3 regions of the Pseudomonas sp. KK18 genome follow, and region 1 is predicted to be linked to each of the others. Evidence: predicted binding sites of a transcription regulator. Region 1 holds the regulator's gene; each other region holds the start of a gene.
The links. Region 1 encodes FliA, which starts transcription of late flagellar genes. Its sites were predicted from a motif close to CTAAAGTTTNNNNNNNNNNNGCCGNTAA; they were not measured.

Region 1 (4,652 bases):
GTACAAGCACTCCCACGAGCTGATTGGCCACGAAGAAGTCCAGCAACTCTTGCAATTGCTGGCCAAGGCCTCGCCAAAACTCGCCGAAGAGCTGGTACCGGGTGTGCTGTCCACCTCGCAACTGCTCAAGGTGCTGCAAGCGCTGTTGGCCGAGCAGGTGCCGGTGCGGGACATTCGCAGCATTGCCGAAGCTATCGCCAACAATGCCGCCAAGAGTCAAGATACTGCCGCCCTGGTGGCCGCAGTGCGCGTCGGATTGTCGCGTGCAATCGTCCAAAGCATTGTAGGGCTTGACTCCGAGCTGCCTGTTATCACCTTGGAACCAAGGTTGGAACAAATATTGCTCAATAGTATTCAGAAGGCTGGGCAGGGCGCTGATGAGGGCGTGTTGCTGGAGCCAAGCATGGCAGAGAAGCTGCAGCGTTCGTTGATCGAGGCCGCGCAGCGCCAGGAAATGGAAGGCCATCCGGTGATCCTGCTGGTGGCTGGCCCCGTCCGGGCGATGTTGTCGCGGTTTGGACGCCTGGCTATACCGAATTTGCACGTATTGGCTTACCAGGAAATTCCTGACAATAAGCAAGTGACTATCGTCGCGACAGTAGGGCCCAACGGCTGAGGTAGTGGGATATGCAAGTGAAGCGTTTTTTCGCCGCCGATATGCGTCAGGCCATGAAACTGGTACGTGATGAGTTGGGCGCCGACGCTGCGATTATCGGTAACCGTCGTATTGCCGGCGGTGTGGAGCTGACGGCTGCCCTGGATTACAAACCCTCGGCCCTGGCGCCGCGCGTGCCGAACATGGAACTGGAAGACGAGCTGCGCAAGACCGCTTCGCGCATTGTCTCGGCCCAGGCTGAACTGAGCATGCGTGGCGACAGCGACGCCTCCACCAATCGCCAGCTGTTTGCCGGGCTGCCGTTGACCGCGTCCGAGCCGCTGGTAGAGCCGACTTTTGTTGAACCACCGCGTCCTGCTGCGCCAGCCCCGGCGCCGGCGGTAGACCAGCGGGTGTTCGACTCGATGCGTTTCGAACTCAACGGCCTGCGTGAACTGCTGGAAGTGCAGCTGGGTTCGCTGGCCTGGAACCAGTTGCAGGGCAGCCAGCCACAACAGGCCAACCTGTGGCGTCGCCTGCAACGCATTGGCCTGTCCGGCCCGTTGTCCCGCGACCTGCTGCAACTGACCACGCAAATTGAAGAACCTCGCCAGGCCTGGCGCATGCTCCTGGCCCACCTGGCGCGGATGATCGTCACCCCGGAAATCGAACCCCTGGAAGAAGGCGGTGTGATTGCCATGGTCGGCCCGGCCGGCATGGGCAAGACCACCACCCTGGCCAAGCTGGCCGCACGTTACGTGCTCAAGTACGGCGCCCAGAACATCGCGCTGGTGAGCATGGACAGCTACCGCATCGGCGCCCAGGAACAACTCAAGACCCTGGGCCGCATCCTCAATGTGCCGGTGACCCACGTCGACCCGGGCCAGTCCCTGGCCAACGCCCTCGACCCATTGCTGCGCAAGCGCGTGGTGCTGATCGACACCGCCGGCCTGCAAGCCAGCGACCCGGCCCTGCGCATGCAGCTGGAAAGCCTGGCCGGGCGCGGGATCAAATCCAGAAACTATTTGGTGCTTGCCACTACCAGCCAGAAGCAGGTATTGACCGCCGCCTACCACAGCTACAAGCGCTGCGGGCTGGCGGGTTGCATCCTGACTAAACTGGATGAGACGGCAAGCCTGGGCGAAGTATTGAGCCTGGCAATCAGTCATGAATTACCGGTCGCCTACCTGACCGACGGGCCGCGGATCCCGGATGATCTGCATCTGCCGCGCCGTCATCAGTTGGTCAGCCGGGCTGTCAGCGTGCAAATGCAGGAAGAACCCAGTGAGGAAGCTATGGCTGACATGTTTGCTGACCTCTACCACAGCCCGAACAAGCGAGTTGGCTGAGGCATCATGGCTTTCTATTTAAAAATGACAGTGAAAAGTATCTACATCGATGGCCTGCCAGCAGTTCGCGCGGCCAACTTATGTAGCCTGCGTCTAAGCAAGACAAGGTAAAGAAATAAAATGGGCAGCATGCATCCCGTACAGGTGATCGCGGTGACCGGCGGCAAAGGTGGCGTCGGAAAAACTAACGTGTCAGTGAATTTGTCCCTGGCCCTGGCAGAGCTTGGCCGTCGCGTCATGCTGCTGGATGCTGACCTGGGGCTGGCGAACGTCGACGTTCTGCTGGGACTGACGCCCAAACATACCCTGGCCGATGTCATCGAAGGCCGCTGTGAGCTGCGCGACGTACTGTTGCAAGGCCCCGGCGGGATTCGCATCGTGCCGGCCGCTTCCGGCACCCAGAGCATGGTGCACCTGAGCCCGGCGCAACATGCCGGCCTGATTCAGGCGTTCAGCGACATCGGCGACAACCTCGACGTGCTGGTGATCGACACCGCCGCCGGGATAGGCGAATCCGTGGTCAGCTTCGTGCGCGCAGCCCAGGAAGTGTTGCTGGTGGTGTGCGACGAACCCACCTCGATCACCGACGCCTACGCCCTGATCAAACTGCTCAACCGCGACTACGGCATGAACCGCTTCCGCGTGCTGGCCAACATGGCCCAAAGCCCGCAGGAAGGGCGGAATCTGTTCGCCAAGTTGACCAAGGTCACGGATCGCTTCCTCGATGTCGCCTTACAATACGTTGGCGCAGTTCCTTACGACGAGTGTGTGCGCAAGGCCGTGCAAAAGCAGCGTGCGGTCTATGAAGCGTTCCCTCGTTCGAAGTGCGCATTGGCGTTCAAGGCTATTGCCCAGAAGGTCGATACCTGGCCGTTGCCCGCCAATCCCCGGGGGCATCTGGAGTTTTTCGTCGAGCGATTGGTGCATCAGACGAGCGCAGGACCGGTGCTATGACAGCCAGCGGCTACAACCTTTACAAGAAGTCGGCACGTGACAGTCAAGTCGAATTGATCGAGCGCTATGCGCCCCTGGTCAAGCGCATTGCCTATCACCTGCTGGCGCGCTTGCCTGCCAGCGTGCAGGTCGAAGACTTGATCCAGGCCGGGATGATCGGCCTGCTTGAAGTGTCGACCAAGTACGACGCGAGCAAGGGCGCGAGTTTCGAGACATACGCGGGTATCCGTATCCGTGGGGCCATGCTCGATGAAGTGCGTAAAGGTGATTGGGCGCCGCGATCAGTGCACCGCAATACGCGGATGGTGAGTGACGCAATTCGCTCAATTGAAGCAAAAACCGGTCGCGACGCTAAAGATCATGAAGTTGCGGCCGAACTCCAATTGAGTCTCGACGATTACTACGGGATTTTGAACGATACCTTGGGCAGCCGGCTGTTCAGTTTCGACGACCTTTTACAGGATGGCGAACATGAAGGGCTGCACGAGGACGGCGCGAGTGCCCATCTCGAACCGTCACGGGACCTGGAAGATGAACGCTTCCAGAGCGCGCTGGCGGACGCGATAGCCAATTTGCCGGAGCGTGAGCGACTGGTGTTGGCGCTGTACTACGACGAAGAGCTGAACCTCAAGGAAATCGGTGAGGTCCTGGGGGTCAGCGAATCGCGGGTCAGCCAGTTACACAGCCAGTGCGCGGCCCGCTTGCGGGGGCGTTTGGGAGAGTGGCGAGCGCGCTGACAGGCAGTGTGGGGACACTGCGAACGATACCGTCCAGGCCCTGCGCCCGGACGGGCTTGGCCCGTGGTGCGCCCCCGGTAGTCCTTTTTGTGTAACGCCTGTTGATTGATATGGCGCGCCCAGGTGCTGGGCGCGTTTAAGACTGCTTGGAGGTCGAATTGGACAAGAACATGAAAATCCTCATCGTTGATGACTTCTCAACGATGCGGCGGATCATAAAAAACCTGTTGCGTGACCTTGGGTTCACTAACACGGTCGAGGCGGATGACGGTATTACGGCGATTCCGATCCTCAACAGCGGGAGCATCGACTTTCTGGTAACGGACTGGAACATGCCGGGCATGACCGGTATCGATCTGCTGCGCCACGTGCGCGCTGATGAAAAACTGCGCAGCCTGCCTGTGCTGATGGTGACCGCTGAAGCCAAGCGTGAACAGATCATCGAAGCCGCCCAGGCCGGGGTCAACGGCTACGTGGTCAAGCCATTCACTGCACTGGCCTTGAAAGAGAAGATCGAAAAGATCTTCGAACGCATCGGTCATTGATGCTGCCACGGGGGAGCTATGGAGCATAAAGAATCATCGCAGGCCGACTTTGAGTCGACCCTGAAAAAACATGCTCATCAACTCGTCGAAAGCCTTGAAAGAGGCCAGTTCGGCGACGCGGTGCAGTTAATCCATGAGCTCAACCAGACCCGTGACCGCGGCCTGTACCAGGAAGTGGGCAAGCTCACCCGTGAGTTGCACAGTGCGATAGTCAATTTTCAGATTGACCCGCACATGCCCCAGGCTGAGGAAATCTCGCAGATCACGGATGCCACCGAACGCCTGTCCTACGTGGTCAGGCTGACTGAGGCGGCGGCCAACCGCACCATGGACCTGGTGGAAAACGCCACGCCTCTGGTCAACGGTATGGCCAGTGAAGCCAAGGCCCTGAGCACTGACTGGGGCCGGTTCATGCGTCGGGAAGTGGGCGCTGAGGAGTTTCGTGAGCTGGCGCGTCGGGTCGAGGGCTTTT
Region 2 (4,652 bases), 160 kb from region 1:
TTTTTGCATGCGTGGGTCGTTGCGTATCTCGGCCGTGAGGGTGTAGCCGTCCATTTCCGGCATCTCGATGTCGGAGATCATCATCAGGAATTCTTCTTCCGGCTTCTTGCCCTCATCCACCAGCTTGCGCAGGTAATCCAGGGCCTGGCGACCGTCATTGAGCGCGACCACTTCGACCCCAACGGTCTGCAGGCAACGGGACACCTGCTTGCGCGCGACCGAAGAGTCGTCCACCGTCAGCACCCGCAGCGAGATCGCCTTGTGCGCGGTTTCGGCGTCTACCACACCCACCGATATCGCCTCGGAGGTCGGGGCCACTTCGGCGAGGATTTTCTCCACGTCGATGATTTCCACCAACTGGTTGTCGACCCGCGTCACCGCCGTGAGGTAGTGATCGCGACCGGTGCCCTTGGGCGGCGGATGGATCTCTTCCCAGTTCATGTTGACGATGCGCTCCACCGAGCGCACCAGGAAACCCTGGGTCTTGGTGTTGTACTCGGTAATGATCACGAATGGGCTCTCGCGGTCCTGCAACCCCGCCGAACCGGTGGCCATTGCCAGGTCAAGAATCGGGATGGTCGCGCCACGAATGTTCGCCACACCGCAAACCACCGGGCTGGACTTGGGCATTATTGTCAGCTTGGGACACTGCAGCACTTCGCGAACCTTGAAGACATTAATCCCGTACAGCTGCTTGCCGTCCAGACGGAACAACAGCAACTCCAGGCGATTCTGCCCCACCAGCTGTGTGCGCTGGTTCACTGAATCCATTACACCGGCCATGCCCAGACTCCTACGCTAAAACTTAGGGGTACGACGCGTACCCAACACTAAACGGCACGAGCTTTGCTTTTTTATTGGCCATGGACATCAAAACGACAGTTTCCCGACGCCTCCGATCCCCACAGTACCGCAGATTGCTCTGCGTCTCGATGGCGTTGCTTGCCTTGGCTACGGGCCAGCCGGCCCGCGCCGATAACGTCACCTTGCCTGATCTGCTTATCGGCGTCACTCAAGGCTTTCTTGAGTTCACTGTAGAAGATTATCTGGCCACGACGCAGACACCGGGCCGCTACGAAATCCAGGTCAACCAGCTGGATCCGCGCCTGCGCATGCCCATGTGCGACAGAGAATTGACAGCTTCCCTGGAAAGCCCCGCCCAGCCCATCGGGCGCGTGACCGTGAAAGTGCGCTGCGAAGGCGCCTCGCCCTGGACGGTGTTCGTGCCCGCCCAGGTCAAACTGTTTCGCGAAGTGGTGGTGGTGACGCGCCCGCTGAAACGTACCGGAATCATTGGTTATGATGACGTCGCGATGCGTGAGCGCGACATCAGCATGATCACCCAGAGCTACCTCACGTCCCTTGACCAGGCACTCGGGCAGAAACTTACCCGACCAATGGTTGCTGACCAGGTGATTACCCTGGTCCATCTCGAGCAGGCCGAAGTCGTGCGCAAAGGTGACCAGGTGGTGATTTCCGCCAGCAGCGGTGGCCTGAATGTAAAAATGCCGGGGGAAGCCCTGTCCAACGGCGGCATGAGTGAACAGATTCGCGTCAAGAACCTGAATTCCAACCGCGTGATCAAGGCCCGGGTGACTGCGCCGGGGCAGGTTGAGGTGGCTTTATAGATCACTGGCATCGGACGCCAGCTTTTCCTACACTGTGCGCAAAGCGGCATCGCGCATAGGTTTATTGTCAATCGAGCCTAAAGTTTGTCCGGGTATGGCCGAAAACATGGCAAGCGTCCAAATACCCAGAGGTTTTTTTAACATGGTCATCGATTTCAGTCGTTTGAATAACGCCCTGCCAACGCCCGGTTCTTCGCGCACCAACGGTGCCAAAGACAGCGTTGAAGCCAAGTCCCAGCCTCTGCCTGCCAAGACAGAACAGGCCGGTGCGAGCCAAAGCGGGGAATCGGTACACCTGAGCAATGAGGCTCAACAGTTGCAGAAGGTCACTGACTCGCTGAGCGATCAGCCAGTTGTCAATAAAGCCCGTGTGGCCGAATTGAAACAGGCGATTGCCGATGGCAGCTATAAGGTCGACAGCAACCGTGTAGCCAGCAAACTGCTTAACTTCGAAGCCGAGCGCTAGGCAAAGGCCTGCGCCAGGCTTTTGGACGCTTAAACCCCAAGGCCAGCCATGCACGACGAAAACTTGCTACAACTGATCATTGAAGACCTGCCTCCCGCACAGCAGCTGCTGGAGCTCCTTCGAGAAGAATCACTGGCCCTGTACGGCCGGGACATGCGCATGCTGGAAGAAATCCTGGCGCGCAAGCAATCGCTGATCGTCCTGCTGGAACAGCACGGCAAGAAGCGCAGCCAGATTCTGATCAGCCTGGGCCTCACGGCCGACCACAAGGGCCTGGAACAACTCGCCAGCCACTCCACGGTGGGCGACCAGTTGCTGGCCCAGAGCAAAGAACTCAACCAGTTGCTGACCCTGTGCCAGGAAACCAACCTCCTCAACGGCCAGGCCATCCAGCTTCAGCAAGCCACGACCGCCAATCAGTTGCGTATTCTCCACGGCGGCGAGCCTCCGGCTCTCTACAACGCTCAAGGCTCCACCTCACGCCTGGCCAAGCCAAGCACCCGCAGCCAAGCCTGAAACCAGTTTGAGCGCGCCCTATCCAAGTCGCGCCACATACTGGCAAAATGACAGCACTTGCGTGTAGTCGTATTTTGTCTGGAGATGGAAGAACCGTGTTCAACGCCCTTAACGCGGAAGATGCTCCGCAGCCACCCAAGGTACTCACCACGCCGCTGGAAATCGCTGGCACCTTGCGGATGCTGCAAGAAAGCCATGATCCGCTGATCATCACCTTCCATGAACGCAACCAGCGGTTTCAAAGCTACCTGGTGGAAATCGACCGGGACAGCAAGACACTGGCCCTGGACGAAATGGTCCCGCGCGACGGCGAACGCTACCTCGAGAATGGCGAAGCTTTCCGGATCGAAGGTTTTCACGAGGGGGTGCGGGTAGCCTGGGAAAGCAACGGCACCCTGACCCTCGATGAAGCCGGCGGCCACCGTATTTACCGCGGCAGCATGCCTGGCGAGGTGATTTACCATCAGCGTCGCAACGCCTTCCGCGCGGCGCTGAAGCTGGCGCAACTGGTGAGCGTCGAACTGGGCGGCGACAAACTCAAGGCCCCCATCAGCGGCAAGTTGCTGGATATTTCCGCCACCGGCTGCAAATTGCGCTTCGAAGGGGATATTTCCGAGCGCCTGCAACTGGGCCAGGTCTACGACCGATTTATCGCCGCGCTACCCTTTGGCAGCATGACCACCTCGGTAGAACTGCGTTACCTGCACTTCGAAGAAAGGATCAACACCACCTTCGCCGGCCTACGTTTTCATAACATGAGCGGGCTGGTGCAGCGTCAGGTCGAGCGGTTTGTGTATCAACTGCAGCGTGAAGCGCGCCGGTTTGACAAGGACGACGACCTTTAAACAATAAAGGTCGCGACAAAAAAACGGGCAGTCCCTCAAGGGGGCTGCCCGTTTTTGCTTTCAGGGGCGCGCCCTGCTCAAGTCGTGGGGGTGATCATCCGGGTCCGGATGCTCTGGTGGCTCGGTGACAGGCTCCGGCTGATCCAGTTCGGGATCGACTACTGGCTCGGGATCCACAACGGCGGTCTGCATCTGGTCCTGCACCACCTGTTCGTCCACTCGCGGATCGAGGCATGCTACCAGGGGCGAGCTGGACATGCTGTCGGGCATCGCCACGTGATGCAGCGGTGCGTCGTCCACCTGATGCAGGTTGGTGACCGCCTTGGGCCGGATGCGCCACACCAGGATCAATGCGCACACGCTGAAAAACGCATACAGCATATGGCTGCCGAACAGCTTCATCACCACACCGGCCAACAGCGGGCCGACACTGGCGCCGATGCCGTAGGTCACCAGCAACATCGCAGTGAGCGACACCCGGCGATCACCCTCGACGTGGTCGTTGGAAAACGCCACAGCCAGCGGGTACAGGCAGAACTGCACCAGGGAACAGAGAAAGCCCGCGACGAACAGCACTTCCAGTGGTACCTGGGTCATGATCGCCAACGGCAACGCGGCCACCGCCAGGCACAAGGCGAAACAGCGAATCAACAGCGCGCGGTCATATCGATCGGACAGCCAGCCCAATGGCCACTGCACCAGCAGCCCGGCGAAAATGCAGCTACCCATGAACAGGCCGACCTGCTCGGTGGTCAGCCCTTGCTGAGACGCGTACAGCGGCGCCAAACCGTAGAACGAACCGACGATCAGCCCGGCCCCCAACACCGTACTGAGGGACTGCGGCACCCGCTTGATAAAGAAGCGCGGCTCCATCGGCGCCGGATGCAGCGGCGCCGGGTGAATGCGGCGAGTCATGGCCACCGGCACCAGGCACAGCGCAAAACACAGCGCGACCAGCATCAGCAACTCAAGCCCCAACTGCGGGTGCATCACAAGGATCAACTGGCCCAGCACCAGGCCCAGGTACGAGGCGATCATATAGCCGCTGAACACCGCACCGCGTTGCTTGGCTTCAGCCTGTTCGTTAAGCCAGCTCTCGATGACCATGTACTGGCACATCATGCCCAGGCCGACAATCATCCGCAGCACAATCCAGGCTGGCAGCCAGTTGATCAGCCCGTGGCCCAACACCGCCGC
Region 3 (4,652 bases), 2.4 Mb from region 1:
GGGTGGCTGACTGGACCAAGGATGAAACCGTGTTTGATGCCGTGCTGCATCACGGCGATTCCGACCAACTGCGCGGGGTTTGCCAGCAAGTGGCCAAGCGTGGCGGGGCGATTGTCGGGGTTCACGGTTTGTCTTCGGGCGAAACCGGGATTGCCCTGGAGCGCCTGGTGATCGAGCGGGCGCTGAGCGTCAACACTGCTGCTGCGGGTGGTAACGCCAGCCTGATGACCATCGGCTAACTGAAGAAACGCGGTAAAACTGTGGGAGCGGGCTTGCTCGCGAATGCGGAGTGTCAGTCACCGGAGGTTCTGACTGATCCACCGCATTCGCGAGCAAGCCCGCTCCCACATTGACCGCGTTCCACCTTCGAGCCGCGTTTTGCCCCTCCATCACCCAGATCAATCTTGCTATCCAGCCTCTATTTGCGCACTTAGACTCAGGCCCATTCCCACACAGGTAAGCCGCCATGTCCGAGACGCTGCTCAGTTCCCGCAATCTGGCTTTCGAGCTGTACGAAGTCCTCGATGCCGAGGGCCTGACCCAGCGCGAGCGGTTTGCCGAACACAACCGTGAAACCTTCGACGCCGCCATCGGCACCGCCCGCAGCATTGCCGAGAAGTTCTTCGCCCCGCATAACCGCAAGGGCGACGAGAACGAGCCCCGCTACGAAAACGGTCAGGCGATTCTGATTCCCGAGGTGAAACCGGCGGTAGATGCCTTCCTCGAAGCCGGTTTTCTCAACGCCGCCCGCAGCTTCGAAGCCGGTGGCATGCAACTGCCCACCCTGCTCTCCCAGGCGTGTTTCGCCCACTTCCAGTCGGCCAACGCCGCATCCACGTCCTACCCGTTCCTGACCATGGGCGCCGCCAACCTGATCGAGAGCTTCGGCACCGAGGAGCAGAAACAACGCTTCCTGCAACCGATGATCGAAGGCCGCTTCTTTGGCACCATGGCGCTGACCGAGCCCCATGCGGGCTCATCGCTGTCGGATATTCGTACCCGCGCAGAGCCGGCGGCTGACGGCAGCTATCGCCTCAAGGGCAACAAGATCTTCATCTCCGGCGGAGATCACCCGCTGTCGGAGAACATCGTGCACATGGTGCTGGCCAAGCTGCCGGACGCACCTGCCGGGGTGAAGGGCATTTCGCTGTTTATCGTGCCCAAGTTCCTGGTCAACGACGACGGCAGCCTGGGCAAGCGCAACGATGTGCTGCTGGCCGGGCTGTTTCACAAGATGGGCTGGCGTGGCACCACCTCAACCGCGTTGAATTTCGGCGATAACGGCGAGTGCGTCGGCTACCTGGTGGGCCAGCCGCACCAGGGCCTGAGTTGCATGTTCCAGATGATGAACGAAGCGCGGATCGGCGTGGGCATGGGCGCGGTGATGCTGGGTTACGCCGGCTACCTGTACTCCCTGGAATATGCCCGCGAACGTCCCCAAGGCCGCCTGCCCGACAGCAAGGATCCCAACACCGCGCCGGTGTCGATCATCCAGCACGCCGATATCAAACGCATGCTGTTGACCCAAAAAGCCTACGTGGAAGGCGCCTTCGACCTTGGCTTGTACGCCGCGCGCCTGTTCGACGACACCACCACCCTGGAAACCGAAGCTGCGCGCAAACAGGCCCACGAACTGCTGGACCTGCTGACGCCGATCGTCAAATCCTGGCCATCGGAGTTTTGCCTGAAGGCCAACGAACTGGCGATCCAGATACTCGGCGGCCACGGCTATACCCGCGAATACCCGGTGGAGCAGTACTACCGCGACAACCGCCTGAACCCGATTCATGAAGGGACCCACGGCATTCAGTCGCTGGACTTGCTCGGGCGCAAGCTGGCGCAGAACGGCGGTGCGGGCTTGAAGCAACTGATCCGCCTGATCGCCGAGACGGGCGCACGAGCACAGGAATACCCGTCACTGACCGCCTTGCGGGAACCGCTGGAACAACTGGTGGCGCGCCTGCAAGAGGTCACCCTCGGCCTGTTGACGGATCTCGCCCAGGGCAAGGTCAACAGCAGCCTGGCGAATTCGGCGCTGTACCTGAAGGTGTTCGGGCATACGGTGATTGGCTGGCGCTGGCTGGAACAGGCAATTCGCGCCGAGGAAGGGCTGGCCAGGGGCAATGCTGCCGATGTCGCCTTCTATAAGGGCAAGCTCCAGGCCGCCCGGTACTTCCTGACGTGGGAAATACCGGGCTGCCATCATGAACTGGCGATTCTCGAGGCACGCGATGACACGTGCCTGGGGATGCAGGATGAGTGGTTCTAAGGCGTTCCGATTGCCTTGGAAATCACCTCGACCGTGGCGCTGACTTGCTCTTGGTAACGGTCGAGTTCCTGCTGATGGTGCTTTTGCATTTCGATCTGCTCGGCGCACAGGTTCAGCGCCGCCAGCACCAATAGCTTGTCACCGATCAACGTCGGGTACTTTTTCTTGGTGGTGGCCAGGGATGCCTTGAGCATCGTCACGGCGCTCATCAGGGTGTTGTCTTCCCCCTCCGGTGCCTTGATCGAGTAATCCTCACCGAGAATCGAAACGACCTTTATCCCTTCATTCATGCGCTGACAGGACCTGCGCTCACACGCTCAACCAACGCCTGGATACGGGCAGCGGTGGCGCCCTGCTTTTCTTCCTGTTCCATCAGGTTCAGCTGCAAGCTGTCGTTTTCATCCTTGGCGCGAGCCAGTTCGGCCTTGAGGGATTCGTTGGTGCCCAGTAGATCCTGGTTCTGCTGTACCAGGTCGCTGACCAGTTGTTCCAATTGGCTGAGGGATGCTTCTAACATTTTGATTTCTCGGGCTTTTTCAAAGGGCGGTGACGATAAAGAAAATTCACCTCGGATGCCAGGGTTATCCCTGGCGCGGGGCCTTGATTTTACAGGGCAGGCCACGCTTTCGAGCCTTAGTGACTGCATTTATGGCATCTGGTTCCTGAATCCCGTCGGCCCGCCCCGATCTGCGACAAAAGCGCGCACCCCCTCAAGACTTTAGTCGTATGACCGATAGGTCATGGACACCCCGCTCAAACCCCGCATGGATCGCGCTTCTCCCCAGGATCACAACATGTCTCTTCGTAATATGAATATCGCGCCGCGGGCCTTTCTCGGCTTCGCGTTGATTGGCGCGCTGATGTTGTTTCTCGGTGTGTTCGCCCTTAACCAGATGAGCAAGATCCGTGCGGCGACGGAAGACATCACCCTTAGCAGCGTGCCGAGCATTCGCGCCCTGGACGAGTTCACTCAACTGACCCTGCGCCTGCGGGTGCTGTCGTATCGCCTGCTGACCAACCGCGAGCCTGACGTCCAGCAAAAGACCCTTGAGTCTTTTGACGTGCGCAATCAGCAGATTCGTACGGCCCAGGCGGTCTACGAGAAGTTGATCGACAGCAGCGAAGAACGTGCTGCCTACGATGAATACGTGCGTCTGCTGGCCCAGTACCATCAGATTGAAGAGCGCATGAAGAGCCTGTCACGGGCCAATCAGGTGGAAGAGCTGCGCACGCTGCTGAATACCGAGCTGCTGAACAACTCGGATCAGGTGAACGCCGTACTGAACCGCCTGCTGGACATCAACAACAAGATGGCGCTGGCCACCAACCAGCAAGCTGCCGACCAGTACGACCTGGCGTTTGAGCTGGTGGTGATCCTGCTGATCCTCGCCACTGCATTGACCATGCTGTTCGCCTGGCTGCTGACCCGCAGCATTACCCAGCCGATCGCCCAGGCCCTGGATGCCGCCGAGGAAATCGCCGAAGGCAACCTGACGCGCCCGATCAAGGTGGAAGGCAACGACGAAGCCGGCCGACTACTGTTGGCAATGGCCAAGATGCAGGACAAATTGAAGGACACCTTGCAGCGCATTTCCGGCTCGGCCACCCAATTGGCCTCCGCCGCGGAAGAGCTGAATGCCGTGACCGACGAAAGCGCCCGTGGCCTGACCCAGCAAAACAACGAAATCGAACAGGCCGCCACGGCGGTGAACGAGATGACCAGCGCGGTTGAAGAAGTGGCCCGCAACGCGGTCAGCACTTCCGAAGCCTCGAAGAACGCCACGTCGTCTGCGGGCGATGGACGTGATTTGGTGCAGGAAACCGTCAGCGCCATTGAACGCATGAGCAGCGACGTGCAAGCCACTGCCACCTTGATCGGCAACCTGGCGGAAGAGTCCCGGGACATCGGCAAGGTGCTGGACGTGATTCGTGGCTTGGCTGACCAGACCAACCTGCTGGCCCTGAACGCCGCGATTGAAGCGGCGCGTGCCGGTGAAGCCGGGCGTGGTTTTGCGGTGGTGGCGGATGAGGTGCGGGCCCTGGCCCATCGCACCCAACAGTCCACCAGCGAAATCGAGCGGATGATCGGCAGCATTCAGGCCGGTACCGAGCATGCAGTGGATTCGATGCGCAACAGCACCGAGCGGGCGGAATCGACGTTGAACATCGCCAAGGGTGCGGGGATGTCGCTGGACACCATCAACACTGCCATCGTTGAAATCAACGAGCGCAACCTGGTGATCGCCAGTGCCGCTGAAGAGCAGGCGCAGGTGGCGCGGGAAGTGGATCGTAACCTGGTGAATATTCGTGACTTGTCGGTGCAGTCGGCGACCGGCGCCAGCCAGACCAGTGCGGCGAGCAGTGAGCTGTCGCGGTTGGCGGT

Region 2: flgM (flagellar biosynthesis anti-sigma factor FlgM) is a predicted target of FliA. The motif match lies at 1,706-1,733, and genes of this name have one in related genera.
Region 3: V6607_RS02420 (methyl-accepting chemotaxis protein) is a predicted target of FliA. The motif match lies at 2,979-3,006, and genes of this name have one in related genera.

Annotation. Positions count from the first base shown of each region.
Region 1 covers NZ_CP146605.1:5,365,865-5,370,516, reverse strand. The annotation lists gene flhA (flagellar biosynthesis protein FlhA) at 1-616, shown strand, start outside; gene flhF (flagellar biosynthesis protein FlhF) at 628-1,944, shown strand; gene fleN (flagellar synthesis regulator FleN) at 2,065-2,898, shown strand; gene fliA (RNA polymerase sigma factor FliA) at 2,895-3,635, shown strand; gene V6607_RS24045 (chemotaxis response regulator CheY) at 3,806-4,180, shown strand; gene V6607_RS24040 (protein phosphatase CheZ) at 4,199-4,652, shown strand, end outside.
Region 2 covers NZ_CP146605.1:5,529,487-5,534,138, forward strand. The annotation lists gene V6607_RS24870 (chemotaxis protein CheV) at 1-783, opposite strand, end outside; gene flgA (flagellar basal body P-ring formation chaperone FlgA) at 864-1,628, shown strand; gene flgM (flagellar biosynthesis anti-sigma factor FlgM) at 1,771-2,094, shown strand; gene V6607_RS24885 (flagellar protein FlgN) at 2,143-2,610, shown strand; gene V6607_RS24890 (flagellar brake protein) at 2,706-3,455, shown strand; gene V6607_RS24895 (MFS transporter) at 3,516-4,652, opposite strand, start outside.
Region 3 covers NZ_CP146605.1:543,086-547,737, reverse strand. The annotation lists gene putA (trifunctional transcriptional regulator/proline dehydrogenase/L-glutamate gamma-semialdehyde dehydrogenase) at 1-239, shown strand, start outside; gene V6607_RS02435 (acyl-CoA dehydrogenase) at 467-2,269, shown strand; gene V6607_RS02430 (cell division protein ZapA) at 2,266-2,559, opposite strand; gene V6607_RS02425 (hypothetical protein) at 2,556-2,786, opposite strand; gene V6607_RS02420 (methyl-accepting chemotaxis protein) at 3,064-4,652, shown strand, end outside.